DNA from 3 places in the Neptunomonas sp. XY-337 genome. Region 3 is predicted to be linked to each of the others. Evidence: predicted binding sites of a transcription regulator. Region 3 holds the regulator's gene; each other region holds the start of a gene.
The links. Region 3 encodes sigma-54, which starts transcription at its own class of promoters, with help from an activator protein. Its sites were predicted from a motif close to TGGCACNNNNNTTGCTNT; they were not measured.
Positions count from the first base shown of each region.

Region 1 (4,642 bases), on a different contig from region 3:
GCTGGGCACGTTTCCAGGCCCTGTTGCGGTCTATCAACAAGCGACCAACCTCATTGGTGAACATCAGCGCGAGCGCCAAAAAGAGCAAGCCTTCTATGAGCGCCAAGAGCAGCGCAATGCTAAAAAACTGGCGAAAAACCCTGATGCGGTGATTAAAGTCCGACCATACACCGGCAAGCCGACCTTCTTTGATCAGATCGGAACGAGCCTAGTCACTGTGATGGCAGGGTTCTTTTTCGCTTCACTGATTGCGATTCCTGCTGGCATCGTTATCGGACTTAATCAGACTTTGTATAGCGCATTTAATCCACTGATTCAGCTTTTCAAGCCGGTCTCTCCATTGGCGTGGCTGCCGCTAGTAACCATGGTTGTCAGTGCGGTTTATGTCAGTAAAGACCCGATGTTCGCGAAGTCCTTTATCACCTCGTTGGTGACGGTATCGCTGTGCTGTTTGTGGCCAACCTTATTGAACACGGCGGTGGGTGTCTCGGGAATCAGTAAAGACTTACAAAACGTCTCGCAGGTACTGCGTCTTAGCTGGCTCACTCATGTGATGAAAATCGTGTTGCCCTCTGCGATTCCCATGATCTTCACTGGCCTGCGTCTGTCATTGGGTATTGCTTGGATGGTACTGATCGCTGCTGAGATGCTGGCGCAGAATCCGGGCCTTGGCAAATTTGTATGGGATGAATTTCAAAACGGCAGTTCAAACTCGCTAGGCCGCATTATGGTGGCTGTATTGGTGATCGGTTTGATCGGCTTCCTATTAGACCGCTGTATGTTGATGCTGCAACGCAAAGTGTCGTGGGATAAGAGTGCAGTGCTGCGCTAATACCGTTGCTGAAAATGTTGCTGAATTAAAAGGAGAAAGGTTATGTCTCAGCCTCCGAAACACCTTGAACTAACCCAAGTTGATATCGACTTTCCAACCCCAAATGGACCGTTTAAAGCACTGAGTAATGTGAATCTGACGATCAACAAAGGGGAGTTTGTCTCCCTGATTGGCCACTCTGGCTGCGGCAAATCCACCGTGCTGAATATTATTGCAGGTCTTTACCAAGCCACGGAAGGTGGCTGTTTGCTCGACGGTAAAGAGGTGAACTCACCGGGGCCAGAGCGCGCTGTGGTGTTCCAAAACCACTCATTGCTGCCTTGGCTGAATGCCTATGAGAACGTTGAGTTAGCGGTGAAGCAGGTCTTTGGTAAGCGGATGAATAAAGCGGAAATGCGCGACTGGATTGAGCATAACCTCGCATTGGTGCATATGGACCATGCGCTTGATAAACGGCCCGACGAAATATCGGGTGGGATGAAGCAGCGGGTTGGTATCGCCAGAGCATTGGCGATGCAGCCAACGGTGCTGCTGATGGACGAACCCTTTGGTGCACTGGATGCGCTAACACGTGCCCATCTGCAAGACTCGTTAATGGAGATTCAGGCTGACCTCAACAACACCGTTATTATGATCACCCACGATGTGGATGAAGCGGTCCTACTCTCAGATCGTATCGTCATGATGACTAACGGGCCTGCAGCAACGGTGGGCGAGATTCTTAATATCGATCTACCGAGACCGCGTGATCGCATCGCGCTGGCAGATAACCCCGAGTACAACCAATATCGTCATCAGGTACTGAAGTTCCTCTACGAGAAGCAGCGCTCCCCCGATGCGCAACAAAGCACTAAACCCGCGTCAGGTGCGGCGGTTACCCTTGCGCTGACACCAAATCAAACGAACGACGATACGGAGCAAGCGGCATAGTTTGCACCATCATGGCACCGATGGTGTGAAAGGGTGCAAAAACAGCCCTAGGTTGCTGTTTAGAACGGCCTTTTTGTTTTTTAAATATTTGAAAAATAACAACATTTAATATCTGGCACACCATCTGCTAAAGATCTGTGTAGTCGCAATATAAAAATAATAACAGCGCCTAAAACAACTAGAACGAACACAATAAAAATAAGAACTGAACACGGCTTTAGTTAGCCTCGGACATAACAATTAGGCAGCGATGAACAAAGGCGTTCGTCACCACAGGTTTAAATGCCTGTGGTGCGTGCGCCTTTTTTATTGGAAAGAGCAATGAAACAACGACTGATTATCATCGGTAATGGCATGGCGAGTGGACGCTTGCTGCAGCTACTACAAAAAGCCGCGCCTGAGCGCTTTGCCATTAGCGTATTTGGCGAGGAAGCGGGCGGTAGCTATAACCGTGTGCTGTTATCGCCGCTGCTGGGTAAAGAGTTGAGCCTCAGCGATATCATGACGCTCACGCCGTCATGGTACGACGCAGCAGGGATCGCCCTGTATCAGCAGGAGCGTATCGTCGCGATCGATACCCAAGCGCGCCATGTGGTTAGCGACCAGGGGCGCACACTTGAGTACGACCAGCTTGTTATCGCAACAGGTTCTCACCCGCTGGCGCTAAACGTGCCGGGTGAGCAGTTGGGCAACCTCTATCGGTTTCGTACTCTGGCTGATGTGGATGACCTACAGCAACATGCGCAGCACCAGGGTAAAGCGGTGGTTGTGGGAGGCGGCTTTTTAGGTTTGGAGGCGGCTGAGGGGCTGCGTCGGCTAGGTATGGACGTTACCTTGGTCCACCGCAGCCGATACCTGTTAAACCGGCAGCTAGACGCCCAGTCAGCCCAACTGCTGCAAGAGACACTCGAAGCCCGCGGTATCCGTTTTGCGTTGGAAGCGCAGGTTAGCGAGTTTGTCGGTGATGAGTGTGTAACGTCTGTGCAGTTGGACAACGGCTTATCGTTAGCTGCGGAGTTAGTGGTAACAGCGATTGGGATTCGGCCTAACTGTGAGGTTGCCGCGAGCACGGAGCTGACCGTTAAGCGCGGCATCGTAGTTGATCAGCAACTGCGTACCTCTGATGCCAATATCTATGCACTGGGCGAGTGCTGCCAATTTGGCGACCACACCTACGGGTTGGTTGCACCCATCTGGCAACAGGCGCAGGTACTTAGCCAAGTACTGCTGGGCCAGCCGGCTGCTTACCAAGAGCAGCCTGTTGCGACGCAATTAAAAATCAGTGGTGTGGAGCTGTTCTCTTGCGGGGATATCGCACCGCCTCACGCAGAATTTCTTGTCTATCACGACCAGACTCATCGGGAGTATCGCAAGCTGTGGCTGCGCGATGGTCGTCTAATCGGCGCTGTACTTTATGGCGATGTCCGCCATGGTCAGTGGTATTTCGAACAACTTAATGCACGCACGGATTTAAACCCATGCAAGCAGCACTTGCTGTTTGGCGAGGCGCTTTGCCGTGCGTCACTGCAACCGGAAGATAAGAGGGAAGCAGCTATGAATGAGCAACAGAAACACCGCATCGTTGTGGTTGGTAACGGCATGGTAGGGCAGCACTTTGTTGAGCAATTGGTTGCCACCGCGAGCGACCCTACTGAAGTTCACGTACTCTGCGAAGAGCCTTGTGCCGCGTATGACCGGGTGCACCTCTCTGAGTATTTTTCGGGTGCGAGTTACGATGATCTTTGCTTGGTTGAGCCGGGTTTTTATGATCAACCCGGTCTGCACCTTCATTTAGGCCAAGCGGCACAGCGTATTGATCGTGAGAACAAGGCCGTGGTCACCGCATCGGAAACCTTCCCTTACGATACATTAGTGTTAGCAACGGGTTCTTATCCCTTTGTGCCGCCTATTCCGGGCAATGACGGTGAGGCCTGCTTTGTTTATCGCACCTTGGAAGATCTCGATAACATACGGGCCAGCGCGAGCGATGCTCAGGTTGGGGTGGTTGTGGGCGGGGGCTTGCTGGGGTTGGAAGCTGCCAATGCGCTGAAGTCGTTGGGGTTAAAAGCTCACGTGGTGGAGTTTGCGCCACAATTGATGCCTGTGCAGCTAGATCGTGATGGTGGGCAGTTACTCAAGCAGAAGATCACTGAACTGGGCGTGGATGTCCACTGTGATAAAGCCACCGCAGAGATTATTGCGGGTGAACAGCACCGTTACCGGATGAATTTTGCCGATGGCTCCTATCTTGAAACCGACCTGATTCTTTTCTCAGCGGGTATACGACCGCAAGACACGTTGGCAAGAGAGAGTGACCTACGCGTGGGTGAGCGTGGCGGCATCACGGTGAATGATCAGTGCCAGACATCTGATCCATCGATCTATGCCGTAGGTGAGTGCGCGCTTTGGAATAACCAGATTTTTGGGCTAGTCGCGCCCGGCTACACAATGGCGAAGACTGCAGCCGCCGCGATTGCTGGCCAACCGGCAGCCTTTACTGGGGCTGATATGAGCACCAAGTTAAAGCTGTTGGGCGTTGATGTCGGCTCTATTGGCGATGCGCACGGGAGAACCCCTGGTAGCATCAGCTATCGCTACTGGGACGAAGATGCGGTGGTCTATGCACGTATTGTTGTATCGGAAGATCGCACTAAGTTACTCGGTGCAGTGCTGGTGGGGGATAACAGCCGTTATGACACCCTCTTGCAATATGCGCTGAACGGCTTGGCGCTGCCTGAGCAACCACAGAGCTTAATCTTGCCCTCGGTTGAAGGCTCTGAGCCGGTGCTGGGTGCTGACGCTCTGCCAGATAACGCGACGATCTGCTCCTGCCTTAACGTCACCAAAGGCCAGATTTGTGGGGCGGTGTCTGAGGGCGCT
Region 1 is NZ_SPLL01000003.1:440,291-444,932, reverse strand. Features, by position in the region: gene E4L36_RS09215 (ABC transporter permease) at 1-832, shown strand, start outside; gene E4L36_RS09210 (ABC transporter ATP-binding protein) at 875-1,762, shown strand; gene nirB (nitrite reductase large subunit NirB) at 2,084-4,642, shown strand, end outside.
Region 1: a site for sigma-54 is predicted at 1,876-1,893, ahead of nirB (nitrite reductase large subunit NirB). Genes of this name have one in related genera too.

Region 2 (4,642 bases), on a different contig from region 3:
AGCAGAGCATGCTGCGGCAAAACCTTGATATTGGCTACTTCCAAAAGGGAGAGGTGCTGATGGCGGCCGGCTCTGTGCCAGAAGGGGTGTATGTAATTTACAAGGGCCTCGTTTCTGAAAGTGAGGCGGTAGATGGTGAAGATGATGGCCAAGAGCATGTCTTCGTGCAGTACCAAGAAGAGGATTACTTCGGTGGATGGTCCGCTATTAAAGGTAAAGCGATCCATGACTTTACCGCTGTAGAGGAGACTATTTGCCACATTATTCCGACTAAAACCGTACTGGACCTTGTAGCAACAAATTCCCTTTTTGCTGACTACTTCACGCAAAATTTAGCGGCGAAAGCGGAAATCATGGAACAACACAGCGAAGACCAAGATATGGCGGAGTTTATGCTCGCTAGGGTCTGTGAAGGTGTTATTCGAGAGCCCCTTATTGTCGTTGAAGGGACATCTGTGGCAGAGACCACCAAGATGATGCGCGAGAAACATGTTGACTGTGTCTTGGTAAAGCGTGGTTCGCGCTACGGAATGGTGACAGGTACAGACCTGTTGGATGCTGTGGTAATCAACTCACTGCCTCTAGATGCTGATGTGGCTGAGATTGCCTCGTACCGTTTGATATCGATCGATCCGGATGATTACCTGTTTAACGCTCTGATCATGATGACGCAGCAGAAAATCGAGCGAATCGTGGTTATTAAGAGTCAAGAGTTGGTCGGTATTGTCGAGTTGACAGATGTGTTGAGTTTCTTCTCCAGCCATTCACATGTCATTGGCCTGCGTATTGAGCGAGCTAAGTCTGTTGAGGGGTTGCATCAGGCGGCGCAAGGTTTAAACAAGCTGATCAAGTCGCTGGTGTCGCACGGTGTAAAAACGCGTTTTGCGATGGATCTGCTCGCAGCGATGAACGGTCGTATTATGGCCAAGCTATTTGATTTGATGGTGCCACCCGATATTCAGCCTCATGTGTGCTTGATCGTGATGGGGTCTGAGGGACGCGGTGAGCAGATCATGAAGACAGATCAGGACAACGCGCTTATCTATCGTGATGGCTTAGCTTGGCCAGAAATGCATGAAGTGATGCAGCGCTTCAGTAAGCAGCTTATAGAGTTTGGTTATCCGAAATGTCCGGGAGATATCATGGTATCAAATCCTGAATGGGTGAACTCATTGGGGGATTGGACGCAAAAACTTTCGGATTGGTCATCGAGCTGGGAAGAGCAGGACCAAATGAACCTTGCGATTGCTGTGGATGCTAAGCCTGTTGCAGGTAATCCAGCACTCTTTAAAGCGGGGCGTAACTGGTTCTTTAAGTCTTTAAAAAATAACGACCTGTTTTTCTCTCACTTCGCGAAAGTTGCATTGGACTTTGATACACCGCTGACTTTCTTCGGCAACCTAAAGGACAAAGGCCAATTGGATGTGAAGAAAGGTGGCATTTTTCCGATTGTCCATGGTGTAAGAACAATTGCGCTGGAACATCGTATATTGGCGACAAACACCTTTAAGCGTCTTGAAGCATTAGCGGAAGCAGGCGTTATCGAAGAGCGCCATGCGAAGGACTTAACCGAAGCTTTAGGCCTGTTCATCCAACTGCGTTTGCGCCAGCAAATTAAACGCGCTGATGAACAGGAAGCGGGTGTTGATCTAACGCCTAATACCCTCGACCTGCAATCATTGAATAAGATGGAGCGTGACCTTTTACGGGATGCGTTTCATATCGTTAAAGGCTTTAAGAAGCATCTTGAGTTGAAATACCACTTAGGGGGCAGGTAATGATAATTCCTCGCACAATAAGAAGAATGAAAGAGAAGTTAGAGCATAAGACTGGACCTTATGCTCATCTTTTCGAGCCGTATCAAGGGGATGAAGTGGTTTCTCTTGATTGTGAAACGACGGGCTTGGATGTAAAAAACGCCGATATTATTTCGATCGGCGCAGTACGGGTTAAAGGTAATAAAGTGCTTACGAGTGAGCGCTTGGATATCAAGTTGAAACCACCTAAAACGCTTACGGGTGAGTCAATTAAAGTCCATAAGATAAGAGCTCAAGACCTAGCCGACGGTATTGAGCTAGAGGAAGCGCTGAACCAGGTGCTGGACTTTGTAGGGAATCGGCCGATTCTGGGCTATTACGTTAACTATGATATCCGCATGCTGGATAAATTTATCCGCCCGCGCTACGGATTCGGTTTACCTTCCAAGGCAATCGAGCTATCTCATGTTTACCATGACATTATCAAGTGGCGCTCGGTTGGGGGCAATATTGATCTGCGTTTCGACACAATCTCGAAACACTTAGATATCCCCATGTTGGAGCGTCATACTGCATTAGGAGATGCGATTACGGTTGCGTTGATGTATGTGCGCTTGAAGTACGGAGATCCACCTGAGGTATCTTGTTAGTCGGTTTAGAAAGGCGAGCTTTTGGCTCGCTTTTTGCTTTCTATATAGGTGCGAAAGATAAAACGCCGCTCTTACCGCCATAATAATGACGATAAAGGTTTTTCTGACGCTTGTTTACAAAGCAAAGTTACTTATAATGCCAATAAACCGACGATTCTTGGGTTAGCTATGATCGAACGTGCTGATATCAATAGTGTTCTTATGCAGATGCGTGCAATGAAAGCAGATGCACAGCAAGGTGTTATGGATGTCAATAAATTGACTCCTAATATGGCGCCTCAGCCTGTAGAAAAGACGGAAGGGTTCGGCACGCTTTTAAAGACCGCGGTGGATAAGGTTCACGAAACGCAACAGACGGCATCGCGTATGGCGACTGCATATGAGCAGGGCGATCCTAGCGTTGAGCTTACACAGGTTATGGTTCAATTGCAGAAAGCATCGGTCTCTTTTGAGGCTATGACTCAGGTTCGCAACCGTTTGGTTACAGCGTACGAAGACATCATGAAAATGCCTGTATAAGGCTGATAAGAATTAAAAACAGCAGCTATGGATAACAATACTGTCACTGTTCAAACAGGGCCCGGAAGTTTAATGGAGGGCTTTAGCAAGCTCACTATTCTGCGCCAGTTTGGCTTGATGGTAGGATTGGCCGCCAGCATCGCGATCGGTTTTGCTGTTGTGCTCTGGTCTAAAGCTCCTGATTATCGTGTGCTTTTCTCCAATCTTGAGTTTGTCGATGCGAATGAAGTCATCGAACAGCTCAAGCTCTATAACATTCCTTATAAATTTGAAGGTGATGCGCGTGCGGTCTTGGTGCCCGAAGCGTATGTTCATCAGGCCCGTTTAAAACTGGCATCCGAAGGTTTCACTGCTGATAAAACCGTGGGCTTTGAACTGCTCGACAAAGAGCAAAGCTTGGGTGTGAGTCAGTTTATGGAGAATGCCCGCTACCGGCGTGGGTTAGAGGGTGAGTTAGCGCGTACTATCTCTAGTATGGTTGCAGTACGTAGTGCTCGGGTACACCTTGCGATACCGAAGGAAACTGTTTTTGTCAGAGATCAGAAGCCGGCGAGTGCTTCAGTTTTTTTAGAGCTTTTCTCGGGACGTAAGCTTGAGCGTACACAGGTAGCTGCTATTGCTAGCCTCGTCGCATCTTCAATTCCAGCGCTGGATGTTAAAGACGTGACTGTCGTCAACCAGCGTGGTCATCTGCTTAACACGCGCGATGAAGATGAAGATGTGGTGCTGGCTGCCAAGCAGTTTGAGTATGCTCGTAAAGTCGAAGAGACGCTGTTAAACCGTGTAAACAGTATTTTGCTACCGGTTGTTGGGCAAGGGCGTTTCCGCGCTGAGGTCTCAGCGGATGTGGACTTCACCTCCGTTGAGCAAACCGATGAGTTGTATAACCCCGATCTGCCGGCGTTACGCAGTGAGCAAACTGTAGATGAGAACCGTGTTGGGGTTGCGGCTGCTCAGGGAATTCCCGGCGCACTATCGAACCAGCCGCCAGGTCCTACTGCCGTGCCTGAAGTTGCCGGTGAGGGTGCGGCGGCGCCTAACGCTCCTGTGCCCGGCAGCTCGAAAAAGCAAGCGACACGCAACTTTGAGTTAGACCGCTCTATCTCTTACACGAAACACCAGAGCGGTAAAGTTGAACGAATCACCGTCGCCGTGGTGGTTGATGATTTAGTGTCTGTGGATGCAGCATCTGGGGATTCTGTTAAAACTCCTTGGACTGAAAATGAGCTACAGCGCCTACGAATTCTCGTACAGGATGCCGTCGGTTATATGGCTGCGCGTGGCGATAGCGTTAACGTCATTAATTCTCCATTTGTTCCCGAGCAGCCGATCACAGATGAAGATGTACCAATCTGGATGGAGCCTTTCGTTTGGGATATTGCAAAGAAAGTGGGTGCTTTCTTGCTAGTGATTATCCTGATCTTCGCAGTATTGCGGCCTATTATGAAAAGCTTAGCTGCGGCGGGTGGAACGCCAGTCGATGGCGATGCTGATGGTTCTGGAGGGGTTGCTGCTGAACTAGAGGGTTTGGATAGCGGCGAGCTTGCCTCTGATAAGGTGACGTTTGGTACTGGCGGTGATGGCATGATGCCCACCCCGAATGAAAGCTTTGAATATCAGCTCAACGCTGTGCGCAGCATGATTGCTGAAGACCCAGCGCGTGTCGCGCAAGCGGTAAAACAGTGGATTGGTGACGATGAGCGATGAAGAGCTAAC
Region 2 is NZ_SPLL01000003.1:296,543-301,184, reverse strand. Features, by position in the region: gene E4L36_RS08555 (DUF294 nucleotidyltransferase-like domain-containing protein) at 1-1,778, shown strand, start outside; gene E4L36_RS08550 (3'-5' exonuclease) at 1,778-2,407, shown strand; gene fliE (flagellar hook-basal body complex protein FliE) at 2,576-2,926, shown strand; gene fliF (flagellar basal-body MS-ring/collar protein FliF) at 2,954-4,633, shown strand; gene fliG (flagellar motor switch protein FliG) at 4,623-4,642, shown strand, end outside.
Region 2: a site for sigma-54 is predicted at 2,430-2,447, ahead of fliE (flagellar hook-basal body complex protein FliE). Genes of this name have one in related genera too.

Region 3 (4,642 bases):
AGCGATGCCCATGCACGAGCGCGCACGTCGCGGTGTCGGTTACCTCCCTCAAGAAGCGTCAATATTTCGCAAGCTTAGCGTTCACGACAACCTGATGGGCATTCTCGAGATGCGTCCTGAACTGTCAGCTGCGCAACGGCGTGAAAAGCTCGAGAGCCTTTTAGAAGAGTTCCATATAAGTCATCTGCGCGATAGCCTAGGGATGGCACTATCTGGTGGCGAACGTCGACGTGTCGAAATAGCCAGAGCGCTCGCCTCAGAGCCAAGTTTTATATTGCTAGACGAGCCCTTCGCTGGCGTCGACCCTATCTCTGTGAACGATATCAAGCAGACAATTAAACACCTGCAATCCAGAGGCATCGGCGTACTCATTACCGATCACAATGTACGAGAAACATTGGATATCTGCGAAAAGGCCTATATTGTTAGTGAAGGAGTGATTCTTGCTCACGGTTCACCGCAAGACATTCTCGCCAACGAACAGGTAAAAGCTGCTTACCTTGGGGATACCTTTAGACTCTAAGTGACGATCTTGCTGTTTCGGAGTAGTTCTACAAAATTATGAAGCAATCTTTACAGCTTAAAATGGGGCAACATCTCACGATGACCCCCCAGTTGCAGCAAGCGATCAAACTGCTACAACTATCAACCCTGGACCTACAGCACGAAATCCAAGAAGCATTGGAGAGTAATCCGATGCTAGAAACAGGCGAAGAAAGCGACGCCTCAGCGGCAGAAACAGAATCTAAAGAGCTCACCACCCCCAGTGAAGATGCGACCACTCAAGCAACAGCAGAAGCTAGCGCCAAGAGTGAAGACGCTGAACCTGCCTTTGAGGAGGAGTGGAGCAACGATATTCCTGAGGAGCTGGCCACCGATTCATCGTGGGACGACACTTATCAAATAAGCAGCGGTTCCAGCAGCGCGGCTAGTCGTGACGATGATTTCATGGAGTCTAACGACACCTCCGAAGAGACGTTACAAGATCATTTGGAATGGCAACTCAACCTGACACCAATGAGCCAAACGGATGTCGCGATTGCCGAAGTCATCATTGATGGTATCGATAGCGCTGGTTATCTGCGCGTCTCCACCGAAGATATTTTAGAGCATCTACAAAAAGCGCAACCCGAGCAATTTGCGGAAAGTGAACTCGATGAAGTTGAGGCAGTACTCAAACGCATTCAACAGTTTGATCCTCCCGGTGTTGCAGCAAGGGATTTGGGCGAGTGCCTTGCCATTCAATTGGAGCAATTACCAGAAAAGCCGCCTCTTTTGGCTCAAGCACTAACGCTATGCCGCCAGTATATACACCTACTGGGGACGCATGATTATCGCCAGTTAATGCGTCGTTTGCGCTTGAAAGAGCCACAATTACAAGCCGTAGTCACGCTTATTCAGTCACTCAACCCTCAGCCGGGGGCTTATATCTCCAATACTGCCGCTGAATACGTGATACCCGACGTCTTTGTGGAAAAAGTAAAAGGTGAGTGGACGGTACGGCTCAATAACGATGCCTCGCCGACACTGAAAATCAACACCGAGTACGCAAGCCTTATCAAGCGCGCCGATAGCAGCGCCGATAACACGTATCTCAAGAATCATCTTCAGGAAGCACGTTGGTTTATTAAAAGCCTGCAAAGCCGCAATGAAACCATGCTAAAAGTCTCGCAGCAGATTGTTGAGCGGCAGCTGGACTTTTTCGAGCACGGCGAAGAGGCAATGAAGCCTATGGTGTTGCACGATATTGCCGAAGCGGTCGAGATGCACGAGTCAACCATCTCCCGAGTAACAACCCAAAAGTATATGCATACTCCACGGGGCATTTTTGAGTTGAAATACTTCTTCTCAAGCCACGTGAATACCAGTGACGGAGGTGCAGCCTCCTCTACAGCCATTCGTGCTGTCATCAAAAAGCTAATTGCAGCTGAAAACCCAGCCAAACCTCTAAGCGACAACAAGATTGCCAAACTTCTGGATGAAGAAGGTATTCAAGTAGCGCGCCGAACGATCGCAAAATATAGAGAAGCGATGGGAATCGCGCCTTCTAATGAGCGAAAGCGTTTGGTTTAATGAGTTCTGTTAACAGCACATCTGCTGTTGTGTAAAGGAGATAGCTATGCAAATTAACATTACAGGTCATCACGTAGAACTTACTGAAGCACTGTCTGAGTATGTTCATACAAAGTTTGAAAAATTGGAGCGCCATTTTGATAACATCACCAACGTACAGGTGACCCTGAGTGTCGATAAGCAGAGCCAAAAGGCCGAAGCGAATATGCACGTTGCTGGCGGTGAAATTTTTGCTGCGAATGAGCACGAAGATATGTATGCTGCGCTGGATGGTTTAACGGACAAACTTGACCGTCAAATCATTAAGCACAAAGAAAAAATGAAAAGTCACAAATAACGAATAGATCTGCCTAACATGTCAATTTTATCCCTGCTGTCATCTGATCGAGTCTTTAACAACTTAGAGGGTGGCAGCAAAAAAAGGACGCTTGAGATTATCAGCGAGCATCTCGCCCAATCGCACAGCGACCTAGCTGAAGAAGCAGTATTTTCAGGATTAATTAACAGGGAAAGGTTAGGCAGTACCGGCATCGGCGATGGGGTAGCGATACCCCACTGCCGTTTCCCCGGTCTGCAAGAAGCCGTCGGTGTGTTCGTCCGCTTAGCAACTCCGGTGGACTTTGATGCGATTGACAACCGCCCAGTGGACCTGATGTTTTTTTTGTTGGTTCCCGAGGATGCGTGTGATCAGCACCTTGCCACCCTTGGCGCACTCGCCGAAGCGTTCAGCAAAGAGGATAATCGTAACAAAATGCGCAGCGCCGCAAGCGATTCGGAATTGATGCAGATTTTGGAGTCCACCTTCAACTAATTGAGCAAAGACCATGAAACTGGTAATCATCAGTGGCCGCTCAGGCTCAGGAAAAAGTACCGCATTACAGGCACTAGAAGATGTTGGTTTTTATTGCATTGACAACCTTCCAGCCAAGTTACTCCCGGAACTGATCTCTCACATCACTGATGATGATGCTCAACTCAAGCGGGTTGCCGTCTGTATCGACGCCCGTAACCTGTCCAGCAACCTAGAAAAACTGCCCGATATCTGGCATCAAGTTAAGCGTAATAACGAGATCAGTGTTGAGATGGTCTACCTTGACGCCTCTCACGAAACACTCCTACGTCGATACAGCTCAACGCGCCGCCGCCATCCGCTGGCTGACCGTGTTGATAACTTATCAGATGCAATCAATTTTGAGCACAACCTGCTCTCCCCAATAGCCGATTTGGCAGATATACGTGTTGATACAACGCGTCTATCGCTATACGAACTCAGAGACACTGTTAAGCTGCGCGTTGCGCAACGTAAAGATCAGGCGCTCTCATTACAATTTGAATCCTTCGGTTTCAAGCATGGCGTCCCTATGGATGTAGACGTTGTTTATGATATGCGTATTCTGCCGAACCCTTATTGGGTGCCAGAGCTTCGCCAACACACGGGTCGCGATAAGCCAGTACAACTGTTTTTACAAGACTCCGACGACGTTAACGCTATGATTGACGATATCAAAGCTTATCTCGAGAAGTGGCTGCCTAGCTTTACCCAAAACAACCGCTCTTACGTTACTATTGGGATCGGCTGTACCGGCGGGCAGCACCGGTCCGTCTACGTTGCAGAGCAACTCTATAGCCACTTCAGTGGCATAATGGATAATGTCAGCATTCGTCACCGCGAACTCAACTAAGTGACGACAACCCAAAGAGGAACTTCGGTTGGTTGAAAAACAGATTACGATTATCAATAAACTCGGTCTTCACGCACGCGCGGCAGCCAAACTGATCAATACCACATCGCGTTTTTCTGCTGATATCCGCCTCAATAAAGACGGTAGAGAGGTCGACGGTAAAAGCATCATGGCCGTTATGATGTTAGCAGCAAGCAAAGGCACCACGTTGCTCGTCAGCGCCGAAGGCAGTGATGAGCTTCAAGCGCTAGAAGCAATCGAGACATTGATCAACAATCGCTTCGATGAAGAAGAGTAATACTCGTCTTCGCGAATACTGAAGCTTGCTTTTCAATAGGTTATACTTGCACATCTTGATGGACTGACTCGTCAACCGAGGGTGTGCGGATGCGCGAAGATACAACAGCAGCATTAGATAAACTAAACAAAGCGCTTGAAAGCGGTGCCTTTCAGCAGGTTCGCTTCACACTCAACACAACCCTGCGCCCTGTTGAAGTTGCTCATCTACTCGAAAAGTCTCCTCCAAAGGAGCGCCAAATTTTATGGAATCTGGTACATCACGAGAATGAAGCCAAAGTCCTTCAACACCTCGCCGACGATATACAAGCCGATATCCTAGCCACAATGGATACTGATCGGGTTCTCGAGATCTCTGAATCTTTGGAAACCGATGACCTCGCCGACATGCTGCAGCAGCTTCCTGAAACGGTAACTCGTGAGCTGCTAAAAATCATGGACGAGCAAAACCGTGAGCGTATCGAAGAGATTCTCGCCTACCCCGAGGATACTGCTGGCGGCTTGATGAACACCGATACCGTCACTGTCAGACCAGATATCACGGTTGAGACAGTGCTTCGCTATATCCGTCGTCACGATGAGATTCCAGA
Region 3 is NZ_SPLL01000002.1:173,623-178,264, reverse strand. Features, by position in the region: gene lptB (LPS export ABC transporter ATP-binding protein) at 1-523, shown strand, start outside; gene E4L36_RS04450 (RNA polymerase factor sigma-54) at 562-2,073, shown strand; gene hpf (ribosome hibernation promoting factor) at 2,120-2,410, shown strand; gene ptsN (PTS IIA-like nitrogen regulatory protein PtsN) at 2,429-2,884, shown strand; gene rapZ (RNase adapter RapZ) at 2,898-3,755, shown strand; gene E4L36_RS04430 (HPr family phosphocarrier protein) at 3,784-4,053, shown strand; gene mgtE (magnesium transporter) at 4,143-4,642, shown strand, end outside.